2 regions of the Leucobacter sp. 1207-22 genome follow, and region 1 is predicted to be linked to the other one. Evidence: riboswitches for the same ligand, from Rfam matches in the RefSeq annotation. Region 1 holds a riboswitch; the other holds the start of a gene.

Region 1 (7,885 bases):
ATCGGAGGTTGCACCAGCGAGGCGATGGCAGCGACGACGCCGAGCACGAGGGCAACGACCAGAAGTTTGCGCTGCTCGAAGAGGTACGGGAGGAGCTCCTTGAATGAAGCCCTTGGCCCACGTGGTTGCGAGGACGCACTGCGGGCCGATCTGGACGCGCCCCGACGCGAGCGCTTCGACGAAGCTTGCATTGATTCGTTGGTCGAGCCGGGAGCGGTTACATCAGACGTTTCAGCCACCCCAACACCTTACGCCAGCACGGCTGGACACATGCCTGAGAATTGCGCTCATTGCACACTCGTGACGGAAACGAGACGCTGTGCGGGTGCGGCTGGCTGAGATTTTACGCGCAGGTGTCGAATGTATACCCAGGAGAACCGGGCTGCGTCAGGTCACGGTCTCGCAGCACCATCCAGGTGGGATCACCATGCGCCGCGCAGACCGCTGCAAACGAGTTGTGCGTGTCAGCGAGCGACTCGGGATACTCGATGTCGATGACCTGTTCGCCGTACGTCTGGGTGTAGAGCCCACACTCGTCGTAGGCACCGCACGACTCGCTGACGGCAAAGTCGAAGCCAGCGGATTGCTTGAGTGATGCCGCATAGGCAGGCGCATTCTTCTGGCCTGCTGCGAGGCCCACGTCGTGTGCAACGGTGACAAACGCTTGTGCGAGTTCTGCGTTGTCTGACTGTGTGAGGGCTCCGTGTGAACGCTCAAAGGTATCGAGGTTGTCGAATTCGACTGCGTTGAAGCCGTCCTCGGCGCACTGTTCGATCCATGGCTTCACACGCGCGACAATCCCAGCGCGTGACTCAGCCGTCGAGGTGTCGAGCAGCACCTCGTCTGGCCAGGCAGGGTCGTAGACAGGTTCTCCCGCGCGCTGTAGCAGCAGATCGTCTGGCCAGGACGCAAGTTCTCCCGGTTGGGTTTGGAAGCCGTTCACGTAGCAAATGGAGTAGACGCCGTCGGCTGGGGGATCCGTCCGATCTCGGCCCACGATGCCGACCTCAGCTGCCGGATCGTATGCGCCGCCGAGCTGATAGTCAGGCGTTGCACCTACCGGGAGTTCTGGTACCGCGCCACTCACCGCACTGCCCGGAGTTGCGCTGCCAGGGCCGTGTCCAGTGTCTGCCTCAGCGCATGCAGAGAGTGAGAGCGCGCAAGCCGCCATCACGACGCATGCAACGGCAGGCGCAGCCACGCGCTGCACATGTCGTCTGGTGCCACGCACTCTCACCCCCCAACTGGACTAGGCCTGTGGTGTGCCAGGCACGAGCCGCATCGAGGGGCCCTCAGTGCGAATGTGACGTGCGGTGACCGCGAGATGGAGTGCTGCCTCTGCGGCTTCCTGACCCTTGGACTCGGGCGCACCTGGCGCACCTGAGCGGTCGATTGCCTGCTGCTCGTTGTCAGTCGTGAGAATGCCGAAGCCAACGGGGCGGCCGGTATCGAGCTGGACACGGGTGAGGCCGTCAGTCACGGCATTTGCGACGAAATCGAAGTGCGGGGTGCCGCCACGAATGATGATGCCGAGGCACACGACCGCGTCGAAGCCGCCGCCACCCTGCTCGGCAGGGGTGAGCGCAGCCTGCGCTGCGAGCGGCAGCTCGAAAGCGCCACCCACGCGGAACAGGGTGTGATCCGCCCCCATCCCCATGATGGTCTCGTGCGCACCCTTGATGAGATCGTTCATGATCTCCTGGTGCCAACTGCCAGCGATAACGGCCACCCGAAGACCGGTCGCGTCTACGCGAAGATCAGGTGCTCCTGCGCCACTCATGAGTACTCCTTGAACTTAGATGGAATCGGGAAGCTGGTGACCCATACGGTCACGCTTCGCGTTGAGGTAGCCGACATTCGTTTCGTTCACACCGACGACGAGGGGAACGCGCTCGGTCACGACGATGCCGTGCTCCTCAAGCTGTGCAACCTTGTCTGGGTTGTTTGTGAGCAGCCGTACCGAGGGGATGCCGAGATCAGCGAAGATCTCTGCCGCAGCGGTGTAATCACGGGCATCAGCAGGCAGGCCAAGACGAACGTTGGCGTCAAGGGTATCGACGCCCTGCTCCTGCAGCTGGTACGCACGAAGCTTGTTTGCAAGGCCGATGCCACGACCCTCCTGGCCACGCAGGTAGACGACAACGCCGCCCTCCTCGTGCACACGATCCATTGCGGCTTCGAGCTGCGGGCCACACTCGCACTTCAGCGAACCGAACGCCTCGCCGGTGATGCACTCAGAGTGCACACGTACGAGTGCGTCCTTGCCAGGCAGCTCACCCTGTGCGTTGAGCGCGACGAGCGCGAGGTGATCCACACCCGTGCGACGGTCACGGTAGGCGAGTGTGCGGAAGTCACCGTGCGAAGTCGGCAACAGGGTGTCAGCGCGGCGGCTCACGCGACGGCTGTGACGATCCGCAGCAGCAGGGCAGCCTGCGGGGTCGTGCTCGTTCAGGTACGCGATGAGCTGTTCGATCGTGATAACCGGCACTCCCTCGCGGGCACCCAGTTCGACGAGGCCAGGCAGACGCATCATCTCGCCGTCTTCTGCGACGATCTCTGCGATCACAGCGACCTCGCGCAGACCAGCGAGACGCATGAGTTCGACGCCAGCCTCAGTGTGGCCGTCGCGCACGCGTACGCCGCCATCAACCGCTCGTAGCGGAAGGATGTGGCCGGGGCGATTGACACTCGTGGGGGTGGACTCAGGGTTCGCAAGGGTACGTAGCGTCTGGGTGCGGTCACTCGCGCTGATGCCGGTGGTCACGCCCTCGGCCGCGTCAACCGTGACGGTGTACGCCGTGCCACGCACGTCTTCGTTCCGCTCCACCATCATGGGCAGGTCGAGCTGATTCGCGATCTCATTCGACATCGGGGCGCAGAGCAGGCCCGATGACCAGCGAACGGTCCATGCGATCCACTCAGGAGTTGCAAGCTCAGCCGAGAGAATGACATCGCCCTCGTTCTCACGATTCTCATTGTCAGCGACGATGACGGGGCGCCCGTCCGCAATCGCTGCAATCGCTTCTTCGATGCTGGAGATACCAGGAATGCTCATGAGCGGAATCCTTCGTTGGTGGTGATGGAAGAGGGAAGTTCGTGTACGGGGCGGTCAAACTGGAGCATGCGCGCAACGTGGCGGGCAATGATGTCGGTCTCGACATTGACGCGGTCACCGGGGGCGAGCGAGCCAAGGATCGTTGCTACAAGCGTCTCAGGAATGAGTGAAACCTCAAACCACTGTTCGGTCTGATCCGCAGCCGAGATGTCTGAAACCGTGAGTGACGTACCCGAAAGCGTCACGGAACCCTTGTCAACAAGCAGCGGAGCGAGCTCAACACCGATCGCGAAGCGGTACGTCTTCCAATTGTCTTCTGGCGTAATAGAGAGAAGCGTCGCGGTGCCGTCTACGTGACCCTGCACGATATGGCCGCCTAGGCGGGTATCGAGACGGGCGGCCCGCTCGAGATTGACCCTGCTCCCAACCGTGAGATCAGCGAGCGCTGACATGCGGATCGACTGCGCCATCACATCAGCGGTGAACGTACCACGGCCGTCAGCAGTCTGACCCTGCTCGATGACCGTGAGGCACACACCCGAAACGCAGATCGAAGTGCCGTGGGTTGCGTCGGAGGTGACGAGCGGGCCAGCGATGGTGAGTCGCAATGAGTCCCCGACTGGGGAGATATCGACGACTTCGCCGATTTCTTCAATGAGTCCGGTGAACATGGTCAGTTCTCCTCTGTGTGGTTGGTCGGCACAGCGACAACGAGGAGGTCGTCGCCAAGCTGTGAAATCTGGGCATCCTGCAGGCGGATGATGTGCGACATCGTCGGGATTCCTAGGTCGCGGACTGCGAGCTTCTCACCGCCGAGAAGCGCGGGAGCGACATAGACGAGTACCTCGTCGGCGAGGCCAGCCGCGATGATCGCGCTCGCGACCTGGGGCCCGCCTTCCACGAAGACCGAAGTGATGCCCTGCACTGCGAGCTGGGCGAAGTCGGCAGCGAGATCTTCACCGGTGAGGTGGATCGGGGCCGTCAAGCCGCGACCGGCAAGCGCCGGATGCTGCAAGATCTTCGCGTCCGCCGGAATCTCTCGCCGCCCAAGCACGATTGGAAGCGGCTGTTCAGCTGGCGGAACCAACAGCGAGCCATCGGCCGCGCGGGCAGTGAGCGATGGATCATCTGCGAGCAGGGTGCCAGTGCCAACAAGGATTGCGTCAGCCTGTGCACGACGCACGTGCACATCAGCGCGCGCCTCGGGGCCGGTGATCCACTGACTCGAACCATCAGCTGCCGCGGCACGACCGTCGAGCGTTTGCGCCCACTTCACGATCACTCGCGGGCTGGACGCCATCGCAGCATGCGACGCTGCCGCTGGTGATGTCACGTGTGCGCTCGCCGCAGCTTGGCGTGTGAGCCAACCACTGAGCAGCTCCTCTGCCGAGGCAGCGAGCACGCCTCCGGTCACGGGAATGCCAGCAGCTTGCAGGGTCGCGGATCCGCCGCCCTCTGCCTTGCCAGGGTCCTTGAGCGCGTACACAACCGCGCCAACTCCGGCCTCTGCAAGGGCGACAGCGCACGGACCGGTGCGCCCAGTGTGATTGCACGGCTCAAGTGTGACCACGGCGGTGAGCTCGGCCATGCGGTCGCGCCACTCTGCGGGCAGGTGAGCGAGCGCGGAAGTCTCTGCGTGCTGAGTGCCAGCACCCTCATGCCATCCCTCAGCAACGATGCGTCCATCGGCATCGATGAAGACGCATCCAACTTGCGGGTTCGCGTTGTCGGCGGGGCCGCGCGCAGCGATTGTGAGCGCACGCTGCATCGCGTCAACGACCGTGCGTTGCGATGTCTGCTCAGTCATCCGAATCCGCCATTTCTCAAGCGTGACCGGGTTCGCAGAACGCCGTCGGGGTCACCGACGGGCCGCGTTCCTCTCATCCGGACTAAGTGTGTGCACTGCACACACCACTACCGTCGGTACCGGAATTTCACCGGTTCAACACCCGCAGGCTGCGAGTGCTCGCGGACTTTCACCGCCGGTTTGGAATCTCACCAACCCCGGAACACATTTCTACTGTAATAGTTGCCGTCTGAGAGCGGGCAGATTTCTGCCTGGAGCGGAACGCCAAAAAAATACGTAAACGCGGGAATAAAAGAGGTGGTGTGCGAGTAACCCGCACACCACCTCTTTGCTCAGCGCCAGGAGTTAGCGACGCAGAATGCCCATCGCATCGTATGCGCGGTTGAGCGATGCCTGGGCGACCTCGTTTGCGCGGTCAGCGGCGCCTGCGAGCAGACGATCCAGCTCAGCGGGGTCTGCAAGGAGCTCCTCAGTACGTGCGCGTACTGGAGCGAGCTCAGCGTCGACGACCTCTGCGACTGCCTTCTTCAGGTGGCCATAGCCCAGGCCAGCGAACTCTTCCTCGAGGGATGCAATCGTGCGATTACCCAGCACCGAGAAGATGGTGAGGAGGTTCGAAACGCCAGGCTTTGCCTCGCGGTCGAAGCGAATCTCTGCCTCGTCGTCGGTGACGGCGCGCATGATCTTCTTTGTCGTCACGTTCGCCGGATCGAGCACCTTGATCAGGCCGGCTTCGGTCTCTGCAGACTTCGACATCTTCGCGGTCGGGTTCTGGAGATCGTAGATCTTGGCCGAACCCTTCGGAATGACCGCTTCTGGCACGACAAAGGTGTCGCCGAAGCGCGAGTTAAAGCGCTGCGCGAGGTCGCGGGTGAGCTCGACGTGCTGGCGCTGATCTTCGCCAACGGGCACAGCGTTCGCCTGGTATAGCAGAATGTCAGATGCCATGAGGATGGGGTAGGTGAAGAGGCCAACTGACGATGCCTCGATACCCTTCTTCTGCGTCTTGTCCTTAAACTGCGTCATGCGGCTTGCCTCACCAAAACCGGTGAGGGTGTTGAGGAGCCACGCAAGCTCGGCGTGCGCCGAAACATGCGACTGCACGAACAGCGTCGACTTCGCAGGATCAATGCCAGCCGCGATGTACTGCGCCGCGGTGCGGCGGGTACGAGCAGCGAGTTCTTGTGGGTCCTGCGGAACGGTGATTGCGTGCAGATTCACCACGCAGAAGAACGCGTCGTAGTCTTCCTGCATCTGCGTCCACTGGCTGAGAGCGCCAATGTAGTTACCAAGCTGGAGTGAATCGCTTGAGGGCTGCATGCCCGAGAAGATGACGGGCTTTGCTGGGGTGTTCTGTTCAGTCATTACTGCTTCTTAATACTGGTGATGTTCGGCTGCGAAAGAATGTGTGCGCCAAGGGGTCGCGATCCGCGCCCTGACCGGCGCAGCGGATTGCGCCGTGAGTTAGATGCGGTAGTCCGCGATGACGGGTGCGTGGTCGGACCAGCGAGCGTCATAAGAGGGGTAACGGTCGACTCGGTAGTCAACAACGCGCTCTGCGAGGGCGGGGGTCACGACGTGGTAGTCAATGCGCCAACCGGTGTCATTCACGAATGCCTGGCCACGGTTTGACCACCACGAGTATGGGCCGTCGACCTCGCCAGCCCAGGTGCGGCCGACGTCAATCCAGCCGAGGCCGGGACCCTCTGAACCGTCGACGCCGGTCACGGTCTCGCCGCGGGGACCGAAGAACCTGTCGAAGTATGCGCGTTCCTGGGGGAGGAAGCCAGACTTCTTGACGTTGCCCTTCCAGTTCTTGATGTCGAACTCGCGGTGCCCAACGTTGAAATCGCCAACAATCGCAACATGCTCGTGGTCGCGCTCAAGTTCGGTCATTCGCTGGCCCATTGCGGTGAGGAACGCGAACTTTGCGTCCTGACGCGGAGTGCCGACCTCGCCTGAGTGGGTGTAGTTGCTGATGACGGTAATGCTCTTGTCGCCGAGCGCGAAGTCGGCCTCGAGCCAGCGGCCCGAAGACTGGATGGTGTCTTGCTCATCAGCGGCACCCAGGCCAACGCGGTGAGCGGTCGACGGCACACGACTTGCAATCGCAACACCCGCTCTGCCCTTGATTTCGCAGGGGTCGTGGAGCCAATGCCAGCCCTGCTCGCCGAGGAATTCCTGCAGGTGCTCATCTTGGGCACGCACCTCCTGGAGCGCGAGAATGTCGACGCCACTAGCGTCGAGCCACTCGCCCATGCCCTTGCGGTAAGCGGCACGAATGCCGTTGACGTTCACCGATGCAACGCGCAGAAATTCAGACATGACTGTCATTCTATGGCTGAATTTGGCGACACGCAGCCTCGCAAAGCTGAGGAATTCACGAATCACGGTTTACACTTTCGGACTTGACTTATGTGAATCACAACGGTGTAATTATTGACGACCCACGAAGACGTGGCTCGAACAATGTTTTACCCGGAGGAGATGTACAGATGACGACACCAGCGCGCGCTCACATCCCGGGTGATTGGTATGTGGATCCGGTTCTGCTTGGCATGCCGGGCGTACGCCAGGATGATGAAGTACTCGCTTGGCAGGGCGACGCGCTGTGCGCGCAGACCGACCCTGAGGCGTTCTTCCCTGAAAAGGGCGGATCGACTCGTGAAGCTAAGCGCATCTGCGAGAGCTGCGAAGTTCGCGCTGAATGCCTTGAGTACGCGCTTGAAAACGACGAGCGTTTCGGCATCTGGGGTGGCCTCTCTGAACGAGAGCGCCGCAAGCTGCGCCGCGAAGCTATCTAAGGCCGCGATCCGCTCATCCGATCTCTCGGTGGCAGCTGCATACCCAATCGCGTGTCGTGCTGATCGACAGATCGCGGCACGCCTCCAGCCTGTCGCCAAGGTCGCAACATAAACTGGCCGCCATATGCGCAGCAAAGTTACCGTCGTTCTCGTCGCCAACCAGGGTGGAGAATGGCTCAACGAAACAGTTTCTGGGATTAGGTCGCAGACCCGTGTGCC
Region 2 (7,885 bases), on a different contig from region 1:
TCACACCAACACCCCGATCGGCAAGTGTTTGGAACACAACGGGCTGATCCACATCTCCGTCACGGAACTTCAGCGAGACGATGCGGCCGCGGTGCCGTTCTTTGAGCTTGTCAAGATGTACCTGGTCTGGCAGCGTCGGCAACGCTGTCGCGACGAAGCGACTCGTGGTCTCCGCCTGCGGGTTTGAGAAGACCTCGTAGACCTCGCCCTGCTCGACGGCGACGCCACCAGACATGACGGTGACACGGTCAGCGATCTCACGCACGACTTCCATCTCGTGGGTGATCAAGATGATCGTGATGCCGAGCTCAGCGTTCACACGCTTCAACAGGGCGAGGACCTCCTGAGAAGTCTGCGGGTCAAGCGCGCTCGTGGCTTCGTCAGCGAGCAACAGCCCCGGCCGTGTCGCTAGCGCACGCGCAATACCCACGCGCTGCTTCTGTCCGCCAGATAGCTGGTCAGTGTACGAAGTTGCTTTGTCAGACAGTCCGACAAACTCGAGCAGCTCAGCTACCCGCGCTTCGCGTTCCGCCTTCGGAACACCAGCAACGATGAGCGGATACTCGACGTTCTTTGCAACCTTCTTCGAATGGAAGAGATTGAACTGCTGGAAGATCATGCCAATCCCGCCGCGTACCTGACGCAGCTTTGATTCAGGCAGTGCAGTAATCTCCTGCTCGCCAACCGTGATACTGCCGGATGTCGCTCGCTCGAGGCCGTTCACCAGCCGCAGCAGGGTGCTCTTTCCAGCACCGGAGTAACCGATGATCGCGTGAATTTCGCCCGAGGCAACGTCAATTGAGACATTATCGACGGCGAGGACCGGGGTGGCGTCCTTTGATCCGCGCCCCGGATACTGCATCGATACGTCTGTGAGTGTGACGCGAGTCATGAGCGTCTCCTTTCGTGCGAGCTAAAACGCCGGAGCGGGATGCCCGGTCACCCGTGCACCCCGCTGTCGACATTGCTGCGTAAGTTCGCGATTACTTCTGTGAAGCGCGGACGTCGTCCTCCGCGGTCTTCAGGATCTTCGCAAGCTCCGACTTGGAAAGCTTAACCGCTACCGCACCGTCACCGACGTAATCCTTCAGCGCAGCCTGGACGTCTGCGTTGTTCTGGTAGATGTCGACGAGCTTGTTGTAGGTCTCGTTATCGAGATCATCCGTACGTGCAGCGAAGATGTTGATGTAGGGCTGCACCGACTCATCCTCTACGCCGTCTGCGCCGAGTGAATCCTTGAAGTCCAGGCCTGCTGGCTCAACGTAATCGTTGTTCACAACGCCTGCGTCAACGTCTGGGAGTGACGAAGGAATGAGGTCAGCAGCAAGGGTCTGCACCTTGACCTTCGACTTCTCTGCAATGACATCGTCGGCAGTCGACGTGTTCGAACCACCATCCTTCAGCTCGATAAGGCCAAACTTCTGCAGCACCAGCAGTGCACGTGCACCGTTCGAGGGGTCATCAGGAACAGCGATTGTGCCGCCTGCAGGAATCTCGTCAAGGCTCTTGTACTTAGCCGAGAAGATGTTCATCGGGTAAATGAACGTCGAGCCGATGATCCCAAGGTCATCTCCCGAAGCAACGTTGTGCTCAGCGAGGTACTGAATGTGCTGGAACTGGTTGAGGTCGAGCTCGCCCTCCGTCAGCGCCGGGTTGGGCTGGGGGTAGTCATCGAAGTCAACAATTTCAACGGTGATGCCTTCTTCTGCAGCAGCGTCGACAAAGGTGGTCCAGTAGGGCTGACCGCCGGGAACAACACCAATCTTTACGGTGGCGTCGTCAGCCGCAGGGGCCGAGCATCCAACGAGTGAGGTGGTGGCGAGTGCGAGTGCTGCGACGGATGCAGCCAGGAGGCCGCGCTTCTTCAATGACATTGCAGTCCCTTTCGTGAAGTTGAAAATCCAATGTGGAACCTCTCAAAGTTCACTGCAGAAGTGAGCAAAATTCGATGTGGAGGAACCGTGTTGTCAACAAGTTTCACCCGAATGCTGAACTTCTCGCGAATCGCGGTGTCACATTCCGTCACTCTCGACTCAGACCCGTGGGATACTGGAGGGAGACTGATATCAGTATCCGGCGGGGAAAGTGTTTACCTCCGCCAACCCACCCGGGAAGGAACCCCTCGTTCAGATGAATCAGCCCGCAGCTACTCACCTCGAGTCCTGGAACGCAAAGCAAGAGCTCGCCGAACGCATGATCCCGATGATCGGCCAGCTCTACCGCGACCATGATGTCGTCATGTCAGTACATGGCCGCACGCTCGTTGGCCAGTCAGCAATCGACATCATCCGCGCGCACAGCTTTGCACGCAAGATCGACGTCAATGAGCTCCCGCTCACCGAAACCTTCGCGATCATTGAAACCCTCGCGGCAATTCAGCCCGGCCCGGCTTCGATCGACCTCGCGCTTCTCGCAGCGGCATTCCGCGCAACCGAGTCAGCAGATCTGGAGTCGTTCCTTCGCGAACAGCTCGCAAGCAACGCTGACACCGCACCTACCGCAGGTAGCGATGTCGTGCTCTACGGCTTTGGTCGCATTGGCCGCCTCCTTGCTCGCATCATCATCGATCACTCCGGCAGCGAGAACGGCCTGAACCTCCGCGCGATCGTTGTGCGCAAGGGATCAGAGAACGATCTGGAGAAGCGCGCAAACCTCCTCCGCCGCGATTCGGTACACGGCCCCTTCAACGGCACCATCAGCATCATCCCTGAAGAGAACGTCATCCTCGCGAACGGCGTTCGCATTCAGGTGATTTACTCGAACGATCCCGCAAGCGTTGACTACACCGCTTACGGCATCAACAACGCGATCCTTGTGGACAACACGGGCCGCTGGCGCGACGCTGAAGGCCTCGGCCAGCACCTCCAGAACAACGGCATCGCACGCGTTCTGCTGACCGCACCGGGCAAGGGCGACATGCTCAACGTTGTCTACGGCGTTAACAACGACAAGATCACCGATGCTGACACCATCCTCAGCGCCGCATCTTGCACGACGAACGCGATCACCCCCGTTCTCAAGGTCATTAACGACGAGTACGGCGTCAAGCAGGGCCACGTCGAGACCGTACACGCGTACACGAACGATCAGAACCTCATCGACAACTTCCACAAGGGAGACCGTCGCGGCCGCTCGGCAGCACTGAACATGGTGCTCACTGAGACCGGTGCGGCAAAGGCGGTTGCCAAGGCGCTTCCCGAGTTCGAGGGCAAGCTGACGGGCAACGCTATCCGCGTTCCAACCCCTGACGTTTCGATGGCTGTGCTGAACCTGCAGCTTGAGAAGGAAACCACTCGCGAGGAGATCAACGAGCTCCTTCGCCAGGTATCGCTGACCGGCGCGCTTCGTACCCAGATTGAGTACGTCGAGTCGTCAGAGATCGTCTCGATGGACTTCGTTGGCTCAAACCGCGCTGGCATCGTTGATGGCCTCGCGACCATCGTGACCGGCTCAACCGCAATCCTCTACGTCTGGTACGACAACGAGTACGGTTACAGCTGCCAGGTTGTTCGTATCATCGAGCAGCTCGCGGGTTCACATCCCGCACAGGTACCAGCACGTAACGCCTAATTCCCACACCCCGACGAAACATGCACAAGGGAGAGCATCATGTCTGAGAAGTTCCTTATCGGTGTCGACGGTTCGGCACAGAGCCGCACCGCACTCGCGTGGGGCCTGTCGCGAGCGACGGACCGCAAGGCGTCTGTCGAGTTGCTGCACGTAGCCGACGATTCGTTCCTGTCGGAAAGTGCAGTCTTCCTCTCTGAAGCGCAGGACGCTTCTCAGCAGATGCTCGACCTTGAGGCGGCATACGCACGAAGCATCGGTTTCGAGGGTGAAATCACTGGGACCGCTGTGGTCGGCCACCCGATCCTCGAGGTCGAAGAAGCGTCAAAGCGCGCTGACCTGCTCGTTCTGGGTGCCCATGAAGGCAGCAAGTTCGCTGGCTCCTTCTTTGGCACGCGCGCGGTCAAGGTCGCGGCAACGGCACACTGCCCCGTCGCGGTGATTCCAAGCACCGAGGTCGACTCGTCTGCTGGAATCGTTGTCGGTGTCGATGGCTCTGAAGCGTCGCAGAAGGCAATCGACTACGCCGCTGAAATCGCATCGTTCCGTGGCGTACCCCTCATTGCGGTGTACGCATGGATGCCCCCGCTTACCCCGGGCCTTGAGTACCTGTGGAGCGAGGACCTCGTCAAGTCGCAGCAGGCTGCGGCAGAAGAGGCGATTGCAATCGGCACAGCAGGTCTCGCGTCACGCTACCCCGATCTCACGATCGAGCGTCACATCGTGCAGGCTCCCCCGGTCGCTGCTCTCGTGCAGGCCGCCGAGAATGCCCAGATGATTGTTGTTGGTAGCCGCGGTCGCGGTGGCCTCAGCCGATTGCTCCTCGGATCGGTCAGCCACGGTGTTCTCCAGGCACTGCCGGTGCCAACCATCGTGGTTAAGCCGTAACTACCTGTTTCGTCAATGGCGGGGTGGATCACCAAGATCCACCCCGCCATTGTTTTGCTCGCACACCCAGAATCAGGGTTCGAGTGCATTTCACGCACCAACCGGATACGCTCAGGAGTGGGCCTTCTCTGCGAATGAAGCCCGCACTGGCAGCTATCGATGCGCAAGGAGAGACACCGCATGAGCGAAGCTCGAATCGAACAGGTGATCACACGTGGGTGGATCGGAGCAGGCCGTCCAGGGCTCCCTGCAGAGGGCTTCGAACTCGAGAACAACGTGTGGCTCCTCGGCGACGATGCCGAGGTGCTCATCATCGACGCAGGCCACGATGCTGAGGCCATCGCTGCAGCAGTTGGTGACCGCAGCGTACTGGGAATTCTGCTCACCCACGGGCACGAAGATCACGTGAACGCGGCGCTCGAACTCGCATCGAAGGTTGATACTCACGTGTATCTTCACCCAGCTGACTTGCCGATCTGGGCAGAAACGCACGGTGAGGCCCTGCCCGACTTTGAACTTGCAGACGGCGCACTATTTGCCGCTGCCGGGCTTGAACTGCTGACCATCCACACTCCGGGCCACACTCCAGGCTCTGTGAGTTTCGCTGTGCCTGCGCTTGATGTGGTGTTTAGCGGTGACACGCTTTTCCATGGTGGGCCAGGTGCTGTCAGGTGGAGCTACTCAAGCTGGCCCCAGATCCTCGATTCAATTGAAACTCGTCTCTTGACGCTCCCCAACAACACCAGGGTACTTCCTGGGCACGGCGAACTCACCTCCGTCGCGGATGAGGCACCAAGCATGGAAGCCTGGCGACGCCACAACGCCTAGCGTCTCGAGGCTTGAAGCGAGTTCGCCTGAAGCATAGCTGCACGCGCGCGACGACGTACGGGTCTACACTTGGTGATGAACACACTCGTGCTCCGGGGTCGGTGAAATTCCGAGCCGGCGGTGATAGTCCGCGACCCGAGGCCTTCTGGCCAAGGTTGAACCAGTGAAACTCTGGTACCGACAGTTACAGTCTGGATGGTAGAAGCACAGGCGTGAGGTACAGTCGCGTACGCCATTTGGCGCGCGCTGCACTCACGTTCTCCCTCGGCAGTATCGAACGAGAGGAGAAAAATGAATCTGTTCCATTGGTTCGTTGAGCTGTTTAATGCCCACTGGCAACTACCGGGCGGTCAGTCTTTGCTGGTACGTGAAGTCGTTGGCAACGTATTCGGTCTCGCGTCAGCACTCGGAGGCATGCGCAGGCGCATCTGGGCCTGGCCGGTCGGCATCGTCGGAAACCTCCTGCTTCTCACTGTGTTCTTGGGCTCGATTCTCAATCCAGCCCATGAGCTTCCGAGTCTGCTCGGGCAGGCTGGACGGCAGGTGATGTTTATCACTGTCGCGATCTATGGCTGGGTGCGCTGGAAGAACGCAAGCAAGAGCAACAACGGCCAGGTGACACCACGTTGGGCATCAAACTCAACTCGCATCGGGCTTGTACTCACCATGATTCTCGGCACGGTCGCACTGACCCCGCTTTTCCGCGCACTCGGCTCATGGGATCCAGTATGGGCAGACGCATGGACGTTCGTTGGTTCATTGCTCGCCACATATGGCATGGCCAAAGGATGGACGGAATTCTGGCTCATCTGGATCGCCGTTGATCTGGTTGGGGTGCCACTTCTCTTTAGCTCTGGCTACTACGCGACGGCATTCATGTACGTTTTCTACGGCGCATTTACCGCAGCCGGGTTCGTTGTCTGGGCACGAGCCCACAAACATGCGAAACCGTGCATTGATGCGGTGATGCCCGATCCGCGCGTCTCACCTGCTACCCAGAGCATCGAGAAACAGGAGGCGTCGTCACCGTCAGCATTGGCCACCTCCGAACGCCCCAAGGAGACCACGTCGCCGATCCCGGTACAGTAATTTCGTCTCGGCAGGCACCACACCAGGGGGCCTGGACCAAGCTTCACGCTTCGTCCAGGCCCCCTTCCGTTCTGCTCAATCGTTCGAGGTTGTCCCGACAGGCTCGCCGAGGCTCAGGAACTCACGGTTGTGATACGCCATGGGCGGGTGAGTTTCACCTTGTACCGAGCCAATAACCTCAGCTACCACCACGACCGATGACCCAACCGTCTCCGTGTGCAGGGCCCGGCAACGTAGCGCGGCTCGCGCACCTCGTAGGTATGGCTCCCCCGTCGCGAGCTCAGCCCATCCTTGCTCGGGAGTAAATCGCTCCGTGCCCGAGACGGCAAACGTCCGAGCAATTTCTGAATGCCTCGAGTCAAGGAGATGCACGAGGAACGATTCTGCCCGCAAAATTCCCCCGGCGCTCCCGGTCGCCCGCGTCACTGAGAACACGAGAGCTGGCGGATCAACACTTACCGAAGCAACGCTTGAAGCAGTCAGACCAACCGGGCCATCCTCAGTTTGCGCCGTAATCAGTGAGACACCGGCAGGATGGTCCCGAAATGCAAGTTTTAGGGCATCCGCGGTTGCTGTGGTTGACTCAACGACAACGTTTCCCGGCTTGGTAATACTCATGCCCGAATAACTCCTTGTTTTACAGACTCGTGCCTACTCACCATATCCGCGCCACGCAGTGAACCTCGGGAGATGTCTCAATATGACGCTGCGATACGCTTGCAGCAACTCGCCTGCATCTCCCAATGGTGAGCAACGCACGTCCTGAATACTAAGGAGTCAAAGATGGTCCTCGAAGTTGGCACAATCGCACCTGATTTCACGCTGTCCGATCAGCACGGTGAGGAACTCACCCTGAGCGAACTCGTCACCGAGTCGCCAGTCGCACTGGTCTTCTTCCCCCTCGCTTTCTCCGGCATTTGCACCGGTGAACTCTGCGAGCTGCGTGACAACATCGCAATCTTCGAAGATGCGAAGGTTCGCGTGTTCGGCGTCTCTGTCGATTCTGTCTATACGCTCAAGGCATGGGCGGATCAGGAAGGCTACAACTTCTCCGTACTCTCAGACTTCTGGCCTCACGGTGGAGTCTCGAAGGAATACGGCGTATTTATCGAAGAAGCAGGCATTGCAACACGCGCGACTTTCCTCATCGGTAAAGATCGCGAAATCCTCGCTTCGTTCGCAACAGAGCCTGGTCAGGCGCGAGATTTCGCCGCGTATCGCGAAGCTGTCGCGAAGCTTGCCTAGGTTTTAGGCGCGCTCGATTCGCTGTCGGGTGCCGTTCTGTTCTATAGTTAACAGGTCGCAGTCGACAGCAAGCGCCCTTAGCTCAGTTGGTTAGAGCATCTCGTTTACACCGAGAGGGTCGGGAGTTCGAGTCTCTCAGGGCGCACCACCAACTCCCCGCTCACGCGAGCGGGGAGTTTTCTTTTCTTCAGCCTTCATCTCACGTCATCGTGATACGATGACGACAGCATGAGCCTTCAGGGGCTTGAGTATTCCTAAAGCGTCACAC

Evidence for each region. A riboswitch is a leader RNA that binds a small molecule or an ion and turns the genes downstream of it on or off. The one in region 1 is predicted to bind FMN.
Region 2: it holds a riboswitch for FMN, as region 1 does, so the genes downstream of both, pnuC (nicotinamide riboside transporter PnuC) here and ribD (bifunctional diaminohydroxyphosphoribosylaminopyrimidine deaminase/5-amino-6-(5-phosphoribosylamino)uracil reductase RibD) in region 1, are expected to answer to the same signal.

What each region holds. Positions count from the first base shown of each region.
Region 1 covers NZ_VXCR01000003.1:319,971-327,855, forward strand. The annotation lists gene FW756_RS07195 (ABC transporter ATP-binding protein) at 1-191, opposite strand, end outside; gene FW756_RS07200 (endo alpha-1,4 polygalactosaminidase) at 344-1,201, opposite strand; gene ribH (6,7-dimethyl-8-ribityllumazine synthase) at 1,250-1,780, opposite strand; gene ribA (GTP cyclohydrolase II) at 1,796-3,055, opposite strand; gene FW756_RS07215 (riboflavin synthase) at 3,052-3,726, opposite strand; gene ribD (bifunctional diaminohydroxyphosphoribosylaminopyrimidine deaminase/5-amino-6-(5-phosphoribosylamino)uracil reductase RibD) at 3,729-4,862, opposite strand; FMN riboswitch at 4,924-5,071, opposite strand; gene trpS (tryptophan--tRNA ligase) at 5,208-6,227, opposite strand; gene FW756_RS07230 (exodeoxyribonuclease III) at 6,327-7,187, opposite strand; gene FW756_RS07235 (WhiB family transcriptional regulator) at 7,358-7,666, shown strand; gene FW756_RS07240 (glycosyltransferase) at 7,791-7,885, shown strand, end outside.
Region 2 covers NZ_VXCR01000002.1:123,259-131,143, reverse strand. The annotation lists gene FW756_RS03760 (methionine ABC transporter ATP-binding protein) at 1-892, opposite strand, end outside; gene FW756_RS03755 (MetQ/NlpA family ABC transporter substrate-binding protein) at 984-1,874, opposite strand; gene FW756_RS03750 (glyceraldehyde-3-phosphate dehydrogenase) at 2,131-3,570, shown strand; gene FW756_RS03745 (universal stress protein) at 3,610-4,455, shown strand; gene FW756_RS03740 (MBL fold metallo-hydrolase) at 4,636-5,283, shown strand; FMN riboswitch at 5,368-5,494, shown strand; gene pnuC (nicotinamide riboside transporter PnuC) at 5,575-6,372, shown strand; gene FW756_RS03730 (flavin reductase family protein) at 6,448-6,990, opposite strand; gene FW756_RS03725 (peroxiredoxin) at 7,156-7,617, shown strand; tRNA gene FW756_RS03720 (tRNA-Val) at 7,689-7,765, shown strand.